Regions from separate parts of the Caloramator sp. E03 genome, predicted to be linked through region 2. Evidence: a T-box and tRNA genes for the amino acid it is inferred to sense, from the RefSeq annotation. Region 2 holds a T-box; the other holds one or more tRNA genes.
The links. The T-box of region 2 lies ahead of pheS (phenylalanine--tRNA ligase subunit alpha). A T-box ahead of a tRNA ligase gene usually reads a tRNA of that ligase, here a tRNA-Phe.
Positions count from the first base shown of each region.

Region 1: it has a tRNA-Phe gene. The T-box ahead of pheS (phenylalanine--tRNA ligase subunit alpha) is inferred to sense a tRNA for this amino acid. The anticodon was not compared.

Region 1 covers NZ_CP040093.1:129,016-139,722, reverse strand. Annotated here, with positions in the region: gene flhF (flagellar biosynthesis protein FlhF) at 1-128, shown strand, start outside; gene FDN13_RS00730 (MinD/ParA family protein) at 128-985, shown strand; gene FDN13_RS00725 (flagellar brake protein) at 992-1,660, shown strand; gene FDN13_RS00720 (FliA/WhiG family RNA polymerase sigma factor) at 1,672-2,400, shown strand; gene FDN13_RS00715 (DUF6115 domain-containing protein) at 2,411-2,812, shown strand; gene FDN13_RS00710 (hypothetical protein) at 2,743-3,000, shown strand; gene FDN13_RS00705 (flagellar hook-basal body complex protein) at 3,019-3,786, shown strand; gene FDN13_RS00700 (flagellar hook-basal body protein) at 3,798-4,541, shown strand; gene FDN13_RS00695 (tetratricopeptide repeat protein) at 4,608-5,054, shown strand; gene FDN13_RS00690 (S66 peptidase family protein) at 5,101-6,012, shown strand; gene FDN13_RS00685 (M20 metallopeptidase family protein) at 6,005-7,168, shown strand; tRNA gene FDN13_RS00680 (tRNA-Tyr) at 7,358-7,442, opposite strand; tRNA gene FDN13_RS00675 (tRNA-Thr) at 7,448-7,523, opposite strand; tRNA gene FDN13_RS00670 (tRNA-Ile) at 7,535-7,611, opposite strand; gene FDN13_RS00665 (CotS family spore coat protein) at 7,773-8,825, shown strand; tRNA gene FDN13_RS00660 (tRNA-Phe) at 8,851-8,926, opposite strand; tRNA gene FDN13_RS00655 (tRNA-Ile) at 8,939-9,015, opposite strand; tRNA gene FDN13_RS00650 (tRNA-Glu) at 9,019-9,093, opposite strand; gene FDN13_RS00645 (MerR family transcriptional regulator) at 9,293-9,829, shown strand; gene FDN13_RS00640 (GNAT family N-acetyltransferase) at 9,846-10,700, shown strand.
Region 2 covers NZ_CP040093.1:775,465-786,171, reverse strand. Annotated here, with positions in the region: gene thrS (threonine--tRNA ligase) at 1-374, shown strand, start outside; ribosomal protein L20 leader region at 417-536, shown strand; gene infC (translation initiation factor IF-3) at 556-1,077, shown strand; gene rpmI (50S ribosomal protein L35) at 1,100-1,297, shown strand; gene rplT (50S ribosomal protein L20) at 1,322-1,681, shown strand; gene FDN13_RS03985 (TrkH family potassium uptake protein) at 1,783-3,144, shown strand; gene FDN13_RS03980 (potassium channel family protein) at 3,157-3,813, shown strand; gene FDN13_RS03975 (TrmH family RNA methyltransferase) at 3,822-4,592, shown strand; T-box leader at 4,609-4,817, shown strand; gene pheS (phenylalanine--tRNA ligase subunit alpha) at 4,866-5,885, shown strand; gene pheT (phenylalanine--tRNA ligase subunit beta) at 5,899-8,262, shown strand; gene zapA (cell division protein ZapA) at 8,389-8,964, shown strand; gene FDN13_RS03955 (hypothetical protein) at 9,088-9,975, shown strand; gene FDN13_RS03950 (hypothetical protein) at 10,059-10,607, shown strand; gene FDN13_RS03945 (hypothetical protein) at 10,693-10,707, shown strand, end outside.

The DNA.
Region 1 (10,707 bases), 650 kb from region 2:
TATTAACAAGCTGCTTTTATGGGAATGTACCAATTTCATTTATTACTACAGGACAAAATGTACCTGAAGATATTGAAGAAGCAAACAAAGATAGGCTATTGAAACTGGTACTGGGAGATGATAACTAATGGATCAGGCTTCAAATTTAAGGAATTTGATAAAAAATAGAAAACAAAATAGTTCAAATAAATTTAAAGTAATTGCTATATCAAGTGGAAAAGGTGGCGTTGGCAAAACAAATGTTGCAATTAATCTTGGAATTGCCCTAAGTAAACGAGGCCTTAAAGTAACAATACTTGATGCTGATTTTGGTATGGCAAATGTTGATATATTGTTTGGAATAAAAACAAAATATACAATTTATGATATTTTATATAATAACAAGACTATAGATGATGTATATGCATTAACTGATGAAGGAGTTAAGATAATTCCAGGTGGATCTGGGATAAGTGGGCTTTTTGAGCTTAATGATGAAAAAAGAAAAATAATCGTAAATGAATTTTCTAAGATTCAGGATACAGATATTTTGATTATAGATATGGGGGCAGGATTGTCTAAAACATCCTTAACACTTTTAGAGTTTGCAGATGAAATAATAGTTGTAACAAATCCTGAGCCTTCAGCATTAACTGATGCCTATAGTCTTATTAAGATATTAATTAATGAAGGAATAAAAAGCAATATAGGAATTATTGTAAACAGAACAAGAAATATAATTGAAGGGCGTGATACTTTTGATAAACTTTTTAAAACAGTAAAGGCATTTTTAGGAAGAGAGGTTAAATACCTTGGCTATATTGTTGAGGACTCAAAGGTAAGACTTGCAGTAAAAGAACAAAGACCTTTTATATCTTTGTATCCAAAATGTGAAGCAGGACTGTGCATTTATAGAATATCATCAGAAATATTGGGGCAAGAAGAAAAAAATAAAAACTCAACTGTTAAGGAATATATAAGTAAAATATTAAAGTTTTTAGGGTGATATGTTATGTTGGATTATAAAATCAAATTAAATGTCAATCAAAATTTAGAAATAATTGAAAATGACATAACGTATAAGAGCAGTATTCAGGATATAAAAAATGAATACATACTCATTGGTATGCCTATTTCTGGAAGCAAATATATGATGATTCATATAGGTAGTATAATTGAATACTACATAGCAAACGAAAAAGAAGTATTTAAATGCCGTTCAGTTGTTTTAGGAAAAACGAAGGAAAAAAATATTCAGCTTGCAATGTTAAGTTTTCCTGAGGTAATTGAAAGAGTTCAAAGGAGAGAATATTTTAGACTTCCAATTGTTATGGATGTAAAGTATTTTATATTACCTGAAAATAGAGTATATATAGATTTAGCTGATGTTCCTATTGGATATTTTAAAAACCTAGAAAAAACAGTAACTATTGATATAAGTGGTGGAGGAGTAAAAATAATATCTAAAAAAAGTGCAAAGCATAATGATTTTATTTTACTTTCAATCAAAGTACCTGATGAAATTAATGTATTATGTAAAGTAGTAAGGTGTGATTATGATGAAGCTGGTAAAAATTATAAAATAGCATTAAGGTATGAAAAAATAGATGAAAGATTAAGGGATAAAATAATAAAATTTATTTTTGATAAGCTTCGTGAACAAAGTAAGCTGTTTAAGTAGGAGGTGAAGCTATGAAATGCTATCAACACTTTGATGAAAGGGAAGAGATGATTATAAAATATTTGCCTTATGTAAAATATATTGCATCAAGGCTTGTTGCCGGGAAACCACCAGGGCTTGAATATGAGGATTTGATTAGTTTTGGCATAATAGGATTAATAGATGCTATTGAACGGTTTGATCCTACAAAGGGTTTAAAGTTTGAAACTTATGCTACCTTAAGAATAAGAGGTGCAATTATAGACGAGCTTAGAAAGATAAGCTGGATACCAAAGAGTGCTTTTTCTAAATTGAATTATCTTAATCAATTAAAAAATGAATTAGAAACAAAACTTAATAGAGAACCTACCGAAGAGGAACTTTCAAATTATAGTGGGATGTCAACTGAAGAGATTAGGAACATTGAGTCCTATATAAATTACATATCAATCATATCTCTTGATGAAGTGCTTTTTAAATCTGATGAGGAGGATGTAAAGTTTAAAAGTATTATAAAAGATAGTACAAGCCCTCAGCCGGATGTAATAATAGAAGATAATGAAAAGCAAAATATGTTAAAAAAGGCTATAGATATGCTTTCAGAGAAAGATAAGATAATACTTAATCTATATTATTTTGAAAAGTTAACTTTAAAAGAAATTGGTAAAATATTAAATATTTCTGAATCGAGGGTTTCACAGCTGCACAGCAGAGCTATTGTAAGGCTAAGGGAAAACCTTAAGAAATTAAATTATTTATAAGGAGATTATTATGATTTATATATTGACTCTTTCTGGACTGATTATTATATATGTTGCTATCAGAAAAAGAGTTGAAAATAAGGAAAACTCTAAAAATGAAGTTAGTTCATTTGAATTTTTTGAAGATATGAATTCCATGAAAGAAAAGATTAAAGAATTGTCAAACCGAGTGAATGATTTAGAAAATTCTTTGATTATTTTAAATGAAATTATTGAACAATATGTAGAGAAAAAAGATACTGAAGATGAAAAAAGCGAAAATAATGATAATGATATAGAAAGAAAAGATTTAAACGATATTATATTTGAGCTTTATGATAAAGGAATGTCTATAGATGAGATATGTTCAAAATTGATGATAGGGAAGGGGGAGGTACTATTAAGGATTGGTTTAAGAAAACAAAAAAAATAATAAGTTATTTATTTAAAGATAGTAATTTCTTATTAGGTCTTGGAGTTGGAATAATGATTTCTACCTTAATTTTAAGTTCTTTTTCATATAGCCAAATACCTAAGTATAAAATTGAAATGATGGCAAGAAAAATGGGAATGATTTATCCCGATGAAATTAAAGCCTACTTTGAAGGCGATAAAAAATAGAAGGTTGAGGTGCAAACTATGATTAGAGGTCTATATATTGCTGCTTCTGGAATGATAACAAGGCAAATACAACAGGAAAACTTAAGTAATGATGCTGCTAATATAAATACTCCCGGATATAAAAAAGATAAGATAGCTTTAAAAACATTTCAAGATGTAATGGTTGAAAATAGGGATAAGATTATAAACGGAAAAGGATATAGAAACCCTTTAGGAAATTTGGGGATGGCAGTGGGAATAGATGAAGTTAAAACTGATTATTCTCAAGGAATATTAGAAGAAACTAACAGAAATCTTGACTTTGCAATTAATGGAGAAGGTTTTTTCACTGTAGTTGATGGCGATGGAAATAAGTTTTATACAAGAAATGGAAGGTTTAAAATCGATTCAGAAGGTTATCTTACAACAATGGAAGGATATAAAGTTTTAGGATTAGATGAAAATGACAATGAAATAGAAATAAGTGTAAAGGATCTAAATTTTGAACTTTCATCAGATGGAACTATTAATACTGGTGATAATATAGTAAAGTTCTATATTAGTAATTTTGATGATAAACAAAATCTAATAAAGGATTCTTCAAATAATTATACTTCAGATATTGAACCTAATATTGTAAACTCTGATGTAAAACAAGGATATCTTGAAAAATCAAATGTTGATGCTACAGAAATAATTACAGATATGATAAAGATTATGAGAAGCTATGAGGCAAACCAAAAAGTATTACAACAAATGGATGAAACTCTTGGGAAGGCAATAAATGAGGTTGGAAGTGTTAAATAAGAGGTGATATTATGTTAAAGATACTATGGAATGGCAGATCAGGTCTTTATTCTAATCAAAATAAACTTGATATTATATCAAATAATATAAGCAATGTAGATACTAATGGATACAAAAAAAATGATCTTGCCTTTGAAGATATTATGTATAATAAATTGGACAGACTTGGTGTTCCAATAACAAGTAGTAATCGTGATAAGCTCACTCAAGGAAGTGGAAGCAAAGCTGAAACTATTGTAAGAGATTTTAAGCAGGGCGTATTAACAGAAACTAATAAAATATCAGATATCGCAATAGATGGTAATGGATTTTTTAGGGTAAAGGACTCAGATGGTAACTATTATTATACAAGAGATGGTGCTTTTAATATAGATAAAGACGGAAATTTTGTACATTCATCTGGATATGTGCTTGATATTGATAACTATGATCCACAAAAATTAAGTGAGAAAATAAACATAGATAGCGAAGGAAATATATATTCTAATAGTGATACAATTGGTAAAATTAATATATATGATTTTGTTAATAGGGATGAATTAGTGTCTTGTGGTGAAAACCTTTTTAAAGCTCAAAATGATCCTGAAATTGCAAAGGGTATTTTAAAGCAGGGATTTATAGAAAAATCGAACGTTGATATGCCAAAAGAGCTTACTGACATGCTTATTACACAAAGAGCCTTTGAAATCAATTCAAGAATTGTAAAGTCTGCTGATGAAATGTGGCAGATTGCTAATAATTTAAGAAGTAAATAGTAGGTATAAAAATCTCCTTTAAAGTATATAATTTAAAAGTAAAATGAAACTTTAAAGGAGAAAGCTATGTTAGAAAAATATATAATTAAATTTATAAATGAAAATGATATTAATTATGCCAAAAAGTTAATAGAAAAAAATTTTAAAGATAATTATAAGCTCTATAATTACTATATGGGTCTTTGTTGCTGTTGTGAAAAAAAGTATTTTTCTGCGATTTATCATTTTAAAGAAGCTATAAAAAATGGACTTATAAATGCAGTAATATATTATAATCTTGGAACTGCGTACCTTGAAACTGATAATTATAAATTAGCAGTAGAGTGCTTTTTAAATTGTATTGAACTTGATTCTAAATTTATAAATAGCTACATAAACCTTGCATATATATACTACATAAACAAAGATTTTAAAACAGCATATAGAATTATAAAACTTTGTTTATCCTATAGTGAAGATGTTAAAATTAAAGATATTGAAAAAAAGCTATTAAGTCTGATATGCTATTCATAGGGTGCTTCCTTTTGGAAGCATTTATTTTTATAGAGGGAGTGGTAATTTGATAAAACCAAAGAAGTTAAAGATAGGTAGTAAAATAGGTATAATTGCTCCGGCAAGCCCTGCTTATGATAAAGATAGTATAGAAAGAGGAGTTAATATTTTAAAAGAGATGGGTTTTGATGTAGTTTTAGGAGATAGCTGCTTTCAAAGGCATGGCTTTCTTGCTGGAGAAGATAAAATACGTGTAAATGATATAAATAAATTTTTTATGGACAAGAGTATAGATGCAATAATATGCCTTAGGGGAGGCTATGGCACAATAAGAATACTTGATATGATTGATTATGATGTGATAAGAAATAATCCAAAGATATTTTGTGGTTATAGTGACATAACGGCACTACATTTTGCAATATTTAAAAATACAAAACTTGTAACATTTCATGGACCAATGTTAGCATCAGATATATCTGAAAATGATGATTTTACAATTAAAAAATTTATTGAATGCGTAACTGGCAATATCAAAGGAAAAGCTTATAGTTTAAATGCAATCAATCAAAAAGATGTTGAAGGTAGAATCTTAGGTGGAAACTTAAGTTTGATATGCTCTCTATTGGGTACTGCCTATGAAAATTTATTTAAAGATAAAATATTATTTATTGAGGATATAGATGAAGAACCATATAAAATTGACAGGATGCTCTATCAGCTCAAGTTATGTGGTGTTTTTAATAAAGTAAAAGCTGTTATACTTGGACAGTTTACAAATTGTGAGGCTGAAGATAAAGATAAAAGCCTTTCCTTTAATCAAGTTATATTTGATTTTTTTTCAAAAATACAGCTGCCAATATATTATGACTTTTTAGTGGGACATGAAAAAAGAAAAATTACAATACCGTTAAATGTAAAGGTGAGGATAGAAAATAATAAACTATATTTTATGGAGGATGGTGTAAGCAATGAATAATTTTTTAGAAAAAGCTAAAAACGTATATGATATGATGGTTACAATAAGAAGAAGCCTTCATAAGTATCCTGAAATTGATAATAAGCTTTATAAGACTACAGAGCTTGTTGAGTCTTATTTAAAAGAACTTGGTATTAAATATACAAAATACGATAATAATGGTATTATAGCTGATATTGGTTCCAAAAAGAATAAAATAGTAGCTTTGAGAGCAGATATGGATGCCTTAGAGGTTGTTGATTTAAAAGATGTACCTTATAAATCACAAATTGAAGGATATATGCATGCCTGTGGTCATGATGGGCATACTGCAATTCAAATAGGTGCTGCAGCAATATTAAAAGAAATAGAAAAAGAACTTGATGGTACAGTTAGGCTAATATTTCAGCCAGCTGAAGAGACTTATGGAGGAGCAAAGGAAATGATAGAATATGGTTGCTTAGATAAAGTTAAAGCCATAATTGCTCTTCATGTAGATGAAACTATGAGCTTAGGTAAAATAGGAGTAAAAAAGGGAGTAGTATGTGCAGCTTCAAATCCTTTTACAATAAACGTTAGGGGAAAGGGATCCCATGGAGCTCACCCTGAAGATGGAGTTGATAGTATATATATAGCTGCAAAAATAATTGATAATCTTCAAGGTATTGTTTCAAGGGAAATTGCAGCAGTTGACAATGCTATTATAACAATAGGAAAAATTAATGGAGGTACTGCACTTAATGCTATAAGTTCAAGTGTAGTTATGGAGGGTATAATAAGAACTCTTGGAAAAGATTTAAGAGATTATTGTGTAGGAAGAGTTAAAGAGATTGTTGAAAATACTGCAAAATTGTATAGGGGGAAAGCAAGCTTTGAATATATTGAAGGTTATCCATCATTTCAAAATGATAATGAGCTGTTTAATTTATTTAAGGATATTATAGAGAAAGATAAAATTGCTGAGTTTATCGAAATTGAAAAGCCTTCTATGGGAGTAGAAGATTTTGCTTATTATGCACAAATAATTCCCGCTTTATATTACAGATTAGGATGTAGGAATGAAGAAAAGGGTATTATAAATCCAGCTCATGGAAGCTATTTTGATATCGATGAAAGTTGTATGATAGTCGGATGTGCAGCACAGGCAGCTTTTGCATATAAGTTCTTAAAAGAATAAAATACTGTATACAGTTATGCAGGAATAATCTTCTATAAATGAAATAAATATGTTGACTTAGCTATATATTTTTTGTAATATAAATTTAAACTCAAAGGGAAGATTTGCCTTATGCCGCTTCTACGATAGTAGAAGCTATTTTTTTATTTAAAACAAGGCATAAAAAAAGTGCAAGGTTTTCTTGCACTTTGGTGGAGGGAGATGGATTCGAACCATCGAAGTCACTGACAACAGATTTACAGTCTGCCCCCTTTGGCCGCTCGGGAATCCCTCCTCGTATGGAGCCGGCTATCGGAATCGAACCAATAACCTACTGATTACAAGTCAGTTGCTCTACCGATTGAGCTAAGCCGGCGTATTATGAAATGGTGGGCCTTCAGGGATTCGAACCCCGGACCGACCGGTTATGAGCCGGTTGCTCTAGCCAGCTGAGCTAAAGGCCCTCTCGGATATTTCTTATTATAAAATATAGCTGCGCGTATGTCAATATATATTTTTAATAAATATATATCATAATATATATTATCATAAATGATAAATAAACAGGTAATAAATTACAAACATTATAAATATACTTTATTATAACATTTGTAAGGAGTATCTTATGCCATCAAATCTACAATCTAATAATAAAATAAATTATGATGAATATAGCAAAGTAAAAAAAATTTTAAAGCACTATGCAATAGAACCTGAAAGTATAGAAAAAATTAGAAACGTATACAAAATTAAATTCAATAATAAAAGTTATTGTTTAAAGAAAGTAAGGCATAGCAATAAAAAAGTTATAAAAAATTATCATTTAATTAAATATCTTAATAATAATGGATTTAATAATATAGCATCATTTATACTTACATCAGATGGCAAAGAATATGTTAAAACAAAAAAATCAATATATTACGTGACAGAATGGATTGAAGGTAGAGAATGCAATATATATGATATAGATGAGCTTAAAATGGCTATTAAATTGCTTGCTGAGTTCCATTTAAAATCAAAAGGTTTTTATTATAAAGAAATAAAAATAGAAAACAAGATAAAAAATTGGCCTTTAGAACTTAGAAAAAGAAAGCAAGATCTTTTAAAATTTAAAAAGATAATTGAAGATAAAAAAGTAAAAAGCATATTTGATATTCAATATTTTAATGCTATTGATGGAGCAATTAAATATATGGATATTTCAATTAAAATGCTTGATGAATCTAAATATTATGATTTACTTAAAAGAGCAAAGTACGAGAAAAGTATATGCCATGATAGTTTTTATTATCAAAATATTATAATAGATGATATTGGAAATGTATATTTAATTGATTTTGATAGTATAACCTATGATATTTGTGTTTACGATGTTGCAAAATTTATAAGAAGAATAATGCATAAAAGAATTTACTCATGGGATTTTAATAAAGCTCAAGAATTAATATTAGAATATTCAAAAGTAAATCCATTATCTTTGGAAGAATATGAAATAATGCTTGCCTTTATAATTTTTCCTCATAAGTTTTGGAAGTTAGGAATTAAAAGATATCATAAACATAAAAAGTGGGAAGATGAAAAATATTTAAAAAAGCTAAATCGAATTTTAAGATATATTGATATGCAGGATAAATTTATAGAGGACTTTATAAATTATTATGGTTTAAATAAATAAAAAAAGCAACTTTGAAAGTTGCTTTTGGTGGCCAGAGCCGGAATCGAACCAGCGACACGAGGATTTTCAGTCCACTGCTCTACCGACTGAGCTATCTGGCCGTATTAATTTAATGGTGGGCCTTCAGGGATTCGAACCCCGGACCGACCGGTTATGAGCCGGTTGCTCTAGCCAGCTGAGCTAAAGACCCAAGTGGTGACCCCTACGGGATTCGAACCCATGTTACCGCCGTGAAAGGGCGATGTCTTAACCACTTGACCAAGGGGCCACATTGTTATAATATATAGCTGACGAAATATAATATATCATGATATGAAGATATAGTCAATATGTTTTTTAATATTTTTTGTTATTCGACAATGGATTAACATATAATGTAAATATGTTGTATATTTTTGTATTTGATTACTCCACATATTTAGAAGGAAAATATTATATTTTAAAGAATATATATGTGGGGTGGTAATATGGGTGGAATAACGTATACATTTAAAGATGTTTGTGAAAAAACAGGATATAAGGCTTCGGTAATTAGATATTACGAAAAGGAATTCAATCTAAATATACCAAGGGATGTTAATGGCAGAAGGTTTTTCACTCAAAAAGAATTTGATAAATTAATTTTTATTAGACAACTTCAGCAGCAAGGTTATACTAACGGTCAAATTAAAAAAATATTAGAAGATAATAGATTTGAAGGATTACAGGAAATTGCAATAGCAAAGGATTTGACCTTTGATGGCAATGACGCTTCTTTACTTCCCTTAAGTCAGAACATAATAAAGATAATTAATGAAAAATTGCAGGAGATTAATTGTAATATAAATGAACTTAATAAAAACATTAGTAGCAAAGAAAGAGATGTACTTATCAGCGAAAATATGAAATTAAAAATGGAACTAAAGCAAAAATCTTATGAAATAATTGAACTGAAGGAAAAGCTAAAATATGAGAAAGAGCGCAAGAAAGGTTTTTTATCAAAAATATTTAAAAAAGATAAATAATTATGAAGGTGCCAAAATGCTTACAATTAATAATGCTAAAATTAAAGATATAATTTATATAAAGAGGATAATTAATAATGTATCACAAAACGCGAACTTTCACAGCGAATTTAATTCAAGCATTATAAAACATGTATTAAAAAAAACTTGCTTTTTAGTTTATGAAAATTATATATTACAATGCATATTATTTTTTCATAATGATTATGAAGTTTTTGTTATTCCAACAAACAAAACTTTTTCTTTTTTTAAGTTGCTTTATATTTTAAAAAATGATTTTAAAAATAACGAGTATAAATTAAAAATAAAATATAAAAAACTAAATATAAGCATGTATAAAAAATATTATAATATAAAAATAAAAGAAAACTATTTATATATGTATTTAGATATTTTGAGTAAAAATACGGAAATAGACTATAATAATAGTAATGATTTATTTGTAAGGAAAATGAAAATAGGTCATGAGGAAAACATTAGAGTAATGTTGCAAAATGACATTTTTTCAAAGGTTAAAGATAGAATAGAATTAACGTTAAATGAAGTAATTTATGAAGAAAATAGCAGTAAGTTTCTAAAAAATTTATGTTTTTTTATTGAATATAAAGGATCACCAATAGGATATGGGCAAATTATTAAGACACAGAATAGTTATTATCTTGTGAACTTTGGAATAGTACAAGAATTTCAAGGTAGAGGTTTTGGATATTATTTTTTAAATGAAATTATAAAAAGTTGCAAAGCAAACGGAATTGAAAAGTTATATCTTACTGTAGATAGTAATAATAAAAAGGCTATAAATTTGTATAAAAAATATGGTTTTGAGTTTTTATATGGAAGTGCTTCAATTATTTTAAAAAATAATAATTAATATTGCT
Region 2 (10,707 bases):
GAAGTATTGAGAGGTTTATAGGAATATTAATAGAGCAATATGCAGGGGCATTCCCAACATGGCTTGCTCCAGTACAAGTTAAGATTCTTCCTGTAACTGATAGGGCAAACGAATATGCAAAGCAGCTTGAAGAAAAATTAAAAGAACTTGATATAAGAGTTGAACTTGACCTTAGAAATGAGAAAATAGGATATAAAATAAGGGAAGCCCAGCTTGAAAAGGTACCTTATATGATAATACTTGGTGATAAAGAAGTTGAAGCAGGAAATGTATCAGTTAGGGCAAGGAAAGATGGAGATTTAGGAAGCATGGAATTTAATGCTTTCCTTGCAAAGATAAAAGAAGAAATAGATAAGAAAATAAGCCATATTTAATAAAATTTTATTGACACAGAATAATATATATGGTATAGTAACAATGTTAAGAAGAAGCCATCCGCTTCTCACCTTACAGCCAAGGCTCGTAAGGTTATCAGGCCCAGTTGTAATGTGTATATTATGCGGATGGAGTGCGTCCATTCGCTTTTTCTATGCCTTTTTTCCAAAATTTTGGGAGGTGAATGTTATTAGTAAACAATATTTAATTAACGAAGAAATTCGTGAAAAGGAAGTTAGGGTAATTGACAGCGAAGGTAACCAGCTTGGCATTATGTCATCAAAAGAAGCTCTCCAAATTGCAGAGTCTAAACAGCTTGACCTTGTAATGATTGCACCAGTGGCAAAACCACCTGTATGCAAGATTATGGACTATGGAAAGTTTCTCTATGAGCTTCAGAAGAAAGAAAAGGAAGCAAGAAAAAAGCAGAAGGTTATCAATGTAAAAGAAGTACGTTTAAGTCCTGTTATTGAAGAACATGATATTAATGTTAAAGCAAGAAATGCAGAAAAATTTTTAAGGGATGGCGACAAGGTCAAGGTAACTATGAGATTTCGTGGTAGAGAAGCAGATTATACTCACTTTGGAGAAAAAATATTAAAGGATTTCGCACAAAAACTCCAAGAAGTGAGTTTAATAGAAAAAGAACCAAAACTTGAAGGAAGAAATATGATAATGATTTTAAGTCCTAAGAAAGTTTGATATTAAGAGAGGAGGAAAAATTATGCCAAAAATGAAAACTCATAAGGGTGCAGCTAAAAGATATAGAAAGACTGCAAGTGGCAAATTTAAGAGAGCCCATGCATTTCACAGCCATATTTTAACTAAAAAGAGTTCAAAGAGAAAGAGAAATTTAAGAAAAGGTGCTTATGTAAATAAAGTAGAAGCAAGTAAGATAAGGAAGTTATTACCTTATCTATAATGATAAATAGAAGGAGGGAATGTTATGGCAAGAGTTAAAAGAGCAGTTCATGCACATAAAAAACGCAGAAAGATAATGAAGCTTGCAAAGGGATATTATGGTGGAAAGAGTAAGCTCTATAGAATCGCAAAACAAGCGGTAATGAGAGCATTAAGCAGTGCATATACAGGAAGAAAACTTAAAAAGAGAGATTTTAGAAAACTTTGGATTGCAAGAATAAATGCTGCTGCAAGAGCAAATGGTCTTTCATATTCAAAATTTATAAATGGGCTTAAGCTTGCAGGTGTTGACATTAACAGAAAGATGCTTGCAGACATTGCAGTTAATGATGAAGCAGCTTTTACTGAACTTGTTAATATTGCAAAAGAAAAGCTTAATGCATAATATAACGAGGCCTGTTTTTCAGGTCTCTTTGCTTTATGTAATAAAAGTGATAGAATTAGTAGGAATAGATTTTGTATGCTTTTGTCTTAGGAGGTTATAGTATGCTTATAAAAGAAGAGGCAGGCAGATTAAAGTTTATAAAACTTGAACCTGTGCAAATACTTGCCCTTGGATTTGCTACGGTTATATTTATAGGAGCACTATTGCTTTGCTTGCCTATATCTTCAGCAGACGGAAATTCAACTCCTTTTATCGATTGTATTTTTACTTCAACATCAGCAGTTTGTGTTACAGGTCTTGTTACTTTAGATACAGGAACACATTGGTCTATTTTTGGCCAGTTGATAATTATTATTTTAATTGAAATAGGTGGACTTGGGTTTATGACTTTTGCGACCTTCTTTGCAGTAATACTTGGAAGAAGGATTTCACTTCGTGAAAGGCTAATAATGCAGGAAGCTTTTAATGCTTTTAATATTCAAGGCATGGTAAGGCTTATGCTTTATGTTATGGGAATAACTTTTGCAATTGAAGGTATCGGTGCTATAATATTAATGACACAGTTTATACCTATGTATGGGATTGCTAAAGGTATATATTATGGAATATTTCATGCTGTTTCAGCTTTCTGTAATGCTGGTTTTGACCTTATTGGGGATTTTAAGAGCTTAACTCCATTCGTTGAAAATACAACTATAAATCTGACGATATGTTCTCTAATTGTAATTGGAGGTATAGGATTTGCAGTTGTTACTGAAATTATAAACAACAGGGGATTTAAAAGGCTTTCACTTCATACAAAGGTAGTACTTACAACAACAGCAATACTTATTTTATCAGGTGCAGTTTTATTCTTTCTATTTGAATATGCTAATCCCAAAACAATGCAGCCATTAAGTTTAAAGGGGAAGATACTTGCAAGTATATTTGCAGCAATAACTCCAAGGACTGCTGGTTTTAATACTATATCAACATCTGATATGACTACGGCAGGTAAGTTTCTTACTATAATATTGATGTTTATAGGAGCATCTCCAGGTTCAACAGGAGGAGGAATTAAAACATCAACCTTTACCCTTATTTTTATGACAGTTATTTCTGTAATAAGAGGAAGGGAAGATACTGAGATATTCAGGAAAAGGATAGGAAGATCCCTTGTATACAGGGCGTTGGCAATAATAATTATATCCTTTGGGCTTGTAATGTTAACTACGATGATTCTTTCAATAACTCAAGAAGGGGATTTTATTGAATATTTATACGAAGCAACTTCTGCTTTTGGTACTGTAGGTTTAACTCTTGGGCTTACTACAAGGCTGACTTTAATAGGAAAGATAATAATAATAATTACAATGTATGCTGGAAGAGTAGGACCTTTAACATTAACTTTTGCCTTTGCAAGAAGGGCACAGATAGGAAATACAAACGTTAAATATCCAGAAGATAAGCTGCTTGTTGGATAAAGGAGGATTTGTATGTTATCAAAACAATTTGTTGTAATAGGTCTTGGGAGATTTGGTTCAAGCGTTGCAACAACTTTATACTCCCTTGGAAATGAGGTACTTGCGATAGATACTGACGAAGAAATAGTACAAAGTATATCAAACAGTGTAACCCATGCAGTACAGGCAGATGCAACAGATGAGGCTACTTTGCGTTCCCTTGGCATTAGAAATTTTGATGTTGCAGTTGTAACAATAGGCTCTGATATACAATCAAGTATCATGATAACCCTTCTTTGTAAAGAGCTTGGTGTAAAATATGTTATTGCAAAGGCTCATAATGAAATGCATGCAAAGGTTTTATATAAAATAGGAGCAGATAGAGTAGTTTTTCCAGAAAGGGATATGGGAGTTAGAGTTGCTCACAATCTTTGTTCATCAAATATTCTAGATTATATAGAGCTTTCTCCTGATTATAGTATTATGGAATTAGAAGCGATACATGAATGGGAAGGTAAGTCCTTAAGGGAGCTTAATATGAGGAGCAAATATGGAATAAACGTTATGGCTATTAAAAGAAATAACGATATTAATATATCTCCAAATGCAGATGATAAAATTTATCATGGAGATGTTCTTGTAGTAATTGGAGGTACAGAAGATTTAAAAGTTCTTGAGAGGAGCAAATAATAAACTTTATGTTATCACGAGAAAACAGGATAATAAAGGACGCTTTAAAACTAAAGCAAAGGAAATATAGAGAAAAAGAAGGGCTCTTTTTGATTGAAGGAATAAGGTTTATTGAGGAGGCTATAAAGAGCGAAAGTATAAAATATGTTTTATATAGTAGCAAGGTATATGAAACAAAAGGCTATGAGAGAATACTAAACTCTTTAATAGACAAGTATGAGATATCAAATGAACTTTTAAAAGAGCTTACTGATACGGAAAATCCTCAGGGCGCTATTGGTATTGTGCATAAAAAGATATGGTCTATTGATGATATAGAAAACAATTTAATAGTTGTTTGCGATGGAATACAGGATCCAGGTAATCTTGGAACTATAATTAGAACCTGTGATGCTGCTTTTGGTGCAGTTGTTGTAATAAAGGGAAGTGTTGATGTATATAATAGTAAAACTCTTCGTTCTACAATGGGATCAATATTTCATGTACCTATTGTGTTTTATGATGATTTTAAGATTGCTGTTGAGAATATAAAAAATAAAGGCTATAGTTTATATGCAGCAGATCTTGAGGCTGATAAATATATTTATGATGTTGACTTTAGAAAAAAATCTGCTATTATAATAGGAAATGAAGCTAATGGGATTCCTTGTGAGCATATTGAGCTTGTAGATGAAAAAATTAAAATTCCAATGATTGGGAAGGCTGAATCATTAAATGCTTCTGTTGCGGCAGGAGTTATAATATATGAAGTTGTACGCCAAAGGTTTTGTACAACATAATATATACAAATACATATATAAAGCTTTGAAAGAGGCAAGTAGAATGATACTATATACAGGGAGAGAAGGTCAAAGACTGAGAGCCTTCTTATATAAAGGTCATTTGAAGTTTCCCTCTGGAGCTTCCCTGTTGAAACTAAGTAGGCAGGGACGGTAATCCGTTATAAAAATGAGTGGGCGTTTGCCAATTAGGGTGGTACCGCGAAGATAACCTTCGTCCCTTGGGATGGAGGTTATTTTTTTTGTACTATTTTACTGAAAGGAGAGATTAATGTGAAGGAACAGATTGAAAAAATAAAAACAGAGGCTTTAGAGGAAATAAAAAAGGCTACAGATAGTTTAAAACTTGATGAACTAAGGGTAAAATTTCTTGGGAAAAAAGGTGCATTAACAGGAATATTAAGGAATATGGGGAATTTATCTCCGGATGAGAGGCCTATAATAGGAAAATTTGCTAATGAAGTTAGAGAGGATATTGAAAGTGCCCTTGAAAATGCTTTAAAGCAGGTGAAAGAAAAAGAGAAAAATATAAGGCTTTCTTTAGAATCTGTTGATATTACTATGCCAGGACGTAAAAAGGAGATAGGAAACCTTCATCCTATTACAAAAGTTTTAGATGAAATAAAGGAGATATTCTTTGGAATGGGTTTTTCAATTGCTGAAGGTCCAGACATTGAGCTTGATTATTACAACTTTGAGGCGTTAAATATCCCTAAAAATCATCCTGCAAGGGATGAACAGGATACTTTTTATATAAGTGATTCTGTTGTTTTAAGAACACAGACATCTCCTGTACAGGTTAGGACTATGGAAAAAGTAAAGCCTCCTATAAGAATTATAGCTCCAGGAAGGGTATATAGGTCTGATGCAGTTGATGCAACACATTCTCCAACTTTCCATCAGATTGAAGGCCTTGTAGTAGATAAAGGAATAACTATGGCAAATCTTTATGGAACATTAGATACCTTTGCAAAAAGGTTTTTTGGTGAAAAAACAAGAACAAGGTTTAGGCCTCATCATTTTCCATTTACAGAGCCTTCGGCTGAGATGGATATATCCTGCCATGTGTGTGATGGAAAAGGCTGTAGGGTATGTAAAGGAAGTGGATGGATTGAAATATTAGGTTCAGGAATGGTTCATCCAGATGTATTAAGAAAGGGTGGAATTGATCCTGAAATTTATAGCGGTTTTGCTTTTGGATTAGGCCTTGAGAGGATAGTTATGAAGAAATTTGAAATTGATGATATAAGGCTTTTTTATGAAAACGACGTAAGGTTTTTAAAGCAATTCTAAGGAGGGATATGATATGAAAGTTCCATATAAATGGCTCTGTGAATATGTTGATTTAGATAAAAATATAAACGAAGTGGCAGAAGCTTTAACTTTGTCAGGCTCAAAGGTTGAGGAAGTTTATGAGGCAGGAAAAGAAATAGAAAAGGTTGTAACAGGAAAGATAATTAAAACTGAGAAACATCCAGATGCAGATAAGCTTACAATATGTAAAGTAGATGTTAAGGATGGAATAATTCAAATTGTAACTGGAGCTACAAATATAAAAGAAGGGGATATTGTTCCTGTTGCACTTCATGGTTCAAGTTTACCTGGAGGAGTAAAAATAAAGAAAGGAAAACTAAGAGGTGTTGAGTCAAATGGTATGCTCTGCTCCGAGGCTGAGCTTGGAATTGCTAATGAAAATTCTGTTCATGGCATTATGATACTTCCAGAGAATACCCCTATAGGCGAAGATATTAAAAAGGTTCTTGGACTTGATGGAGGAGTCTTAGATTTTGAAATAACTTCAAATAGAGCTGATTGTTTTAGTATATATGGCATTGCGAGAGAGGCAGCTGCAACGTTTAATAAAGAGCTAAAAGAACTTGAAACGCAGTTTAATGAAGTGGATGACGATATTAAAAAATATCTTTCTGTTGAAATTAAGAGCAATCTTTGCAGAAGATATGCAGCAAAGATGATTAAAAATGTAAAAATAAAACCATCTCCTGAATGGATGCAAGAGAGATTAAAACAATGTGATGTGAGACCTATCAATAATATAGTTGATATAACAAACTACGTAATGCTTGAACTTGGTCAGCCAATGCATGCTTTTGATTATAGGTATATAACAGATAAGAAGATAGTAGTTAGGACTGCGAAGGATAATGAGAAGTTTGTAACCCTTGATAGTGTTGAAAGAAATCTTGATTCTTCAATGCTTGTCATTGCAGATGGAGAAAGACCAATAGGTATTGCAGGAGTTATGGGTGGAGAAAATTCTGAAATTAAAGATGATACTACAACAGTTATATTTGAATTTGCAAATTTTGATGGGACTAATGTTAGGCTTACTTCAAAGAAGCTTGGATTAAGGACTGATGCATCTTCAAAGTTTGAAAAAGATATAGATCCTAATTTAATAGATTTAGCACTAAAAAGAGCATGCTATTTAGTTGAACTTATTGGGGCTGGAGAGGTTGTTAAAGGAACTATAGATATATATGAAAACGTAATAAAGCCTCATACAATTGAGGTTAAGCCATCTTGGATAAATAAGTTTCTTGGAATTGAAATAAGCCCTACTGATATGAAAAGAATACTTGAAAGCCTGAAAATGAAGGTTGAAGGGGATGAAGAGTTTAAAATCGAGGTTCCAACCTTTAGGCAGGATTTAAAAATAAAAGAAGATATTGCAGAAGAAATAGTTAGGATTTATGGATATGATAAAATACCTAATAATAAGATAAAGGGAGAGGCTGTTGAGGCTGTTTGGTCATTAGAGCAAAGTTTAACGAGAAAAGTTAAAAACCTTATGGTAGGATGTGGACTTTATGAGGCTATGACTTATTCCTTTGTAAGTCCTAAGGTATTTAATCTTGTAAATCTTCCTGAAAATCATGAACTTAGAAATGCCATTAAAATATTAAATCCCCTAGGAGAAGATTTTAGCATTATGAAAACTACGGGTATTCCATCAATGCTTGAATGCCTTTCAAGGAATTATAAAAGGGATAATGAAGAAGCTAAATTATTTGAAATAACAAAGGTTTATATTCCATCAGAAAATCCACTTCCTGATGAATATGAAAAACTTATTATAGGTATGTATGGAAAAGTTGACTTTTTTGATTTAAAGGGTATTGTTGAAAATCTTTTAGATATGCTTGGAATCGATAAAGTTGAATTTGAAAGAGAAGAAGATAATAGCATTTTTCATCCAGGAAGAGCAGCAAGAATAAATATAAGGAAAAAGAATGCAGGAGTATTTGGAGAAGTGCATCCTGATGTTGCTGAAAACTATGAGATTGAAGAAAGAGTGTATGTGGCAGAAATTGATTTGAAAACATTATTTTCAGCATCAAAATCTGAAAAGATATACAAACCTCTTCCAAAGTTCCCTGCAATTACAAGAGACATTGCAATGATAGTAGATGAAAATATTACTGTTTCAGAGCTTGAAAAGACGATTAAAAAATCAGGAAATGAGCTTATTGAATCAATAAAGCTATTTGATGTTTATAAAGGAAAGCAAATCCCGGAAGGGCTAAAGAGTGTTGCTTTTTCAATAACTTTTAGAGCTGAGGATAGAACTTTAAAGGATGAGGAAGTAAATAAAATACATGAAAGTATAATTGATACCTTAAAGAAAAAATTTAATGCTCAATTAAGATAAAATAATGCAACCCTCAAAAATTATAGTGAAAAAAATAAGATTAATTGGTAAAATATAATTAATACGGTTTTGTATAATTATGATTTAAAAGTTTAGTTGCTTTAATAAAGTTTGAGGGGTGCTGTTATGCCTAAAAATAAAGTAACGGTTAAAATAAATGGAGTTGAATATATATTAACTGGCGATGAAAATGAAGGGTATTTGTTTTCTATTGCAAATTATATTGATAAGAAAATAAGAGAAACGCTTACGAGTAATCCTAAACATAATAATTCATCTGCTGCTGTGCTTGCTGCTTTGACGGTTGCTGATGAGCTTTTCAAGTTAAAAAAGGTAATTGAAGAGCCTGAGAAAAAACTAAAGAAACTCCAAACAGAGTATGATGATTTATATGATGCCTATACTGCAATGTCAAGGGAGTATGAAGAATATAAATCTAAACAGCAGGCAATAGATGATGACATGAATGTGTTAAAAAATCAATATGATGAACTCTATACAAGTTATATTAGTAGAAATGATGAGTTTGAAAGACTTGAGAAGGAAAATGAACAATTAAAGGAAAAGAATGAAATTCTTCAAGGTGAACTTGAAAATTTACGGAATGAAATTGCTAATCTAAAAGATCAGCTTCTTGAAAGCCAGATTGAATTGGTGAGGGTTAAAAAGGAATTTAAAGATTTACAAAATAAAAGGAAATAATTCTAAACGCCATGAAAAATATTGTTATTTTTCATGGCGTTTAGAAATAGTAAATAAACTTTGTACATATATATAAATAGAATAATTATAAGAGGAATCCTTATGCCTCTATACAGCCAAAAGGTGGTTAAGTCAAAGTATAAATCATTTCATACATTTTTATCAAAAAACATTAGATACGATAGTTGTAAAGATAAGATTATTAAAGACATACCATATCATACAGAAAGAGTAATAAAAATTGAATGCTTTGCAACACCTAAATATATAGATGTAATGTTAAATGTTGAGATTTACTATATTTGCTGTATTGAGGAGAACGGGAGCCTTTTTAATTATCCTTGTGTACTTGATGAAGATATATTAATAAGAATTCATAAAAGTAGTTTTAAACCTGTACCTACTGAAGAGGATTTTAGGAAATCAGAATTTATTGCAAATGTAAGGCAACTTGAGTGTAAATTTGATATAGATATATTTGGGAAAATATTAAAAATTGATGTAACAGGTTTTTTAATCATAAATATGATGATAGAGAGGTGCATTGTTTTGAATGAAAATATCAATAAAAATGAAATCTACTTTAAGCAGGTAGCAATAAGTAGCGAAGATGCACCAGACGATGTTAAAAGTTATCTTAATAATCTTGAAGGTATATCGAAGATGGTTTTAAAAAAAATTGATGACCTTGAAGAAGAGAATAAATCTTTAAAGGATGAAATAAAAAGGCTCCATATTGAGCTTGATAAAAGGAATATGGAGTATAATGAAATTAAAAGAAAAGATGAAGGGGTTATGGGTGAATATAAAAGGCTAATAGAAAAGCTAAAGGAAATGGAAGATAAGTATTTAAAAGAGCAAAAAAGGGCTAATCTTCTTGAAATTGAGAACTCAAGAAATATTGATGAGCTTAAAAAAATAAAAAAAGAGAACAGCGAACTTTTATCAAAGCTAACAAAGGATAATTATACTTTAAAAGATAAAATAAAAAAATTTATAAATAATGTTTAAAAGCCTACGGGCTTTTATTTTTTTTTGTAACATATAAAAGGCTTAATGCATAATATGTCTATATAAGTACGTGAGGTGATAAGATGGAACCGAGTTTCAAAAGTGCTGAATATAATAGTGGATGGAAAAGGATTAAAAATATAACTGATGAAAACAAGGTAGAAACAGAATTAAATGTAAAATTTAATAGTTTAAAAGATGAGATAGCAAAGGTTAAAGAGGACTTTTCAAAGGAAAACCAAAATATAAATGAATTAAAGATAAGCCTCACAGAATTAAGGATTTTAATTAATAATATTATAAAAAAGCAATCTGATTTAGAAGAGAAATTATTGTCAATTGAAAAAAGTATAGAAGAAAAATTAGAAAAAATTCAAAAAAAAGATGAACAATTTGACATAAATGATGAAATGAAAAAAGTTGTTGAGGAAATTCAAAGGAAAGGTAATACTGATATTTTACAGATGAAAAATGAAATTGAAAATATAAAGAAAAGTTTTGAAGAATATAAGCAGTTAGTCAATAATCAAATATTTTTAATTTCTGAGGTCCTACAAAATATGAAAGATACTTCAGAGAAACAAGTTGATAAAGGGAGATTTCTATCAAATATTTTTAAAAAGACGCAATGAAATATCACAGCTTTTAAATTAAGTGCATAGTATAAATTAGTAATTATAATGAATGAAGCAAATATCATAATAGGAGGGATTGTTGATGAGTGAAAAACAA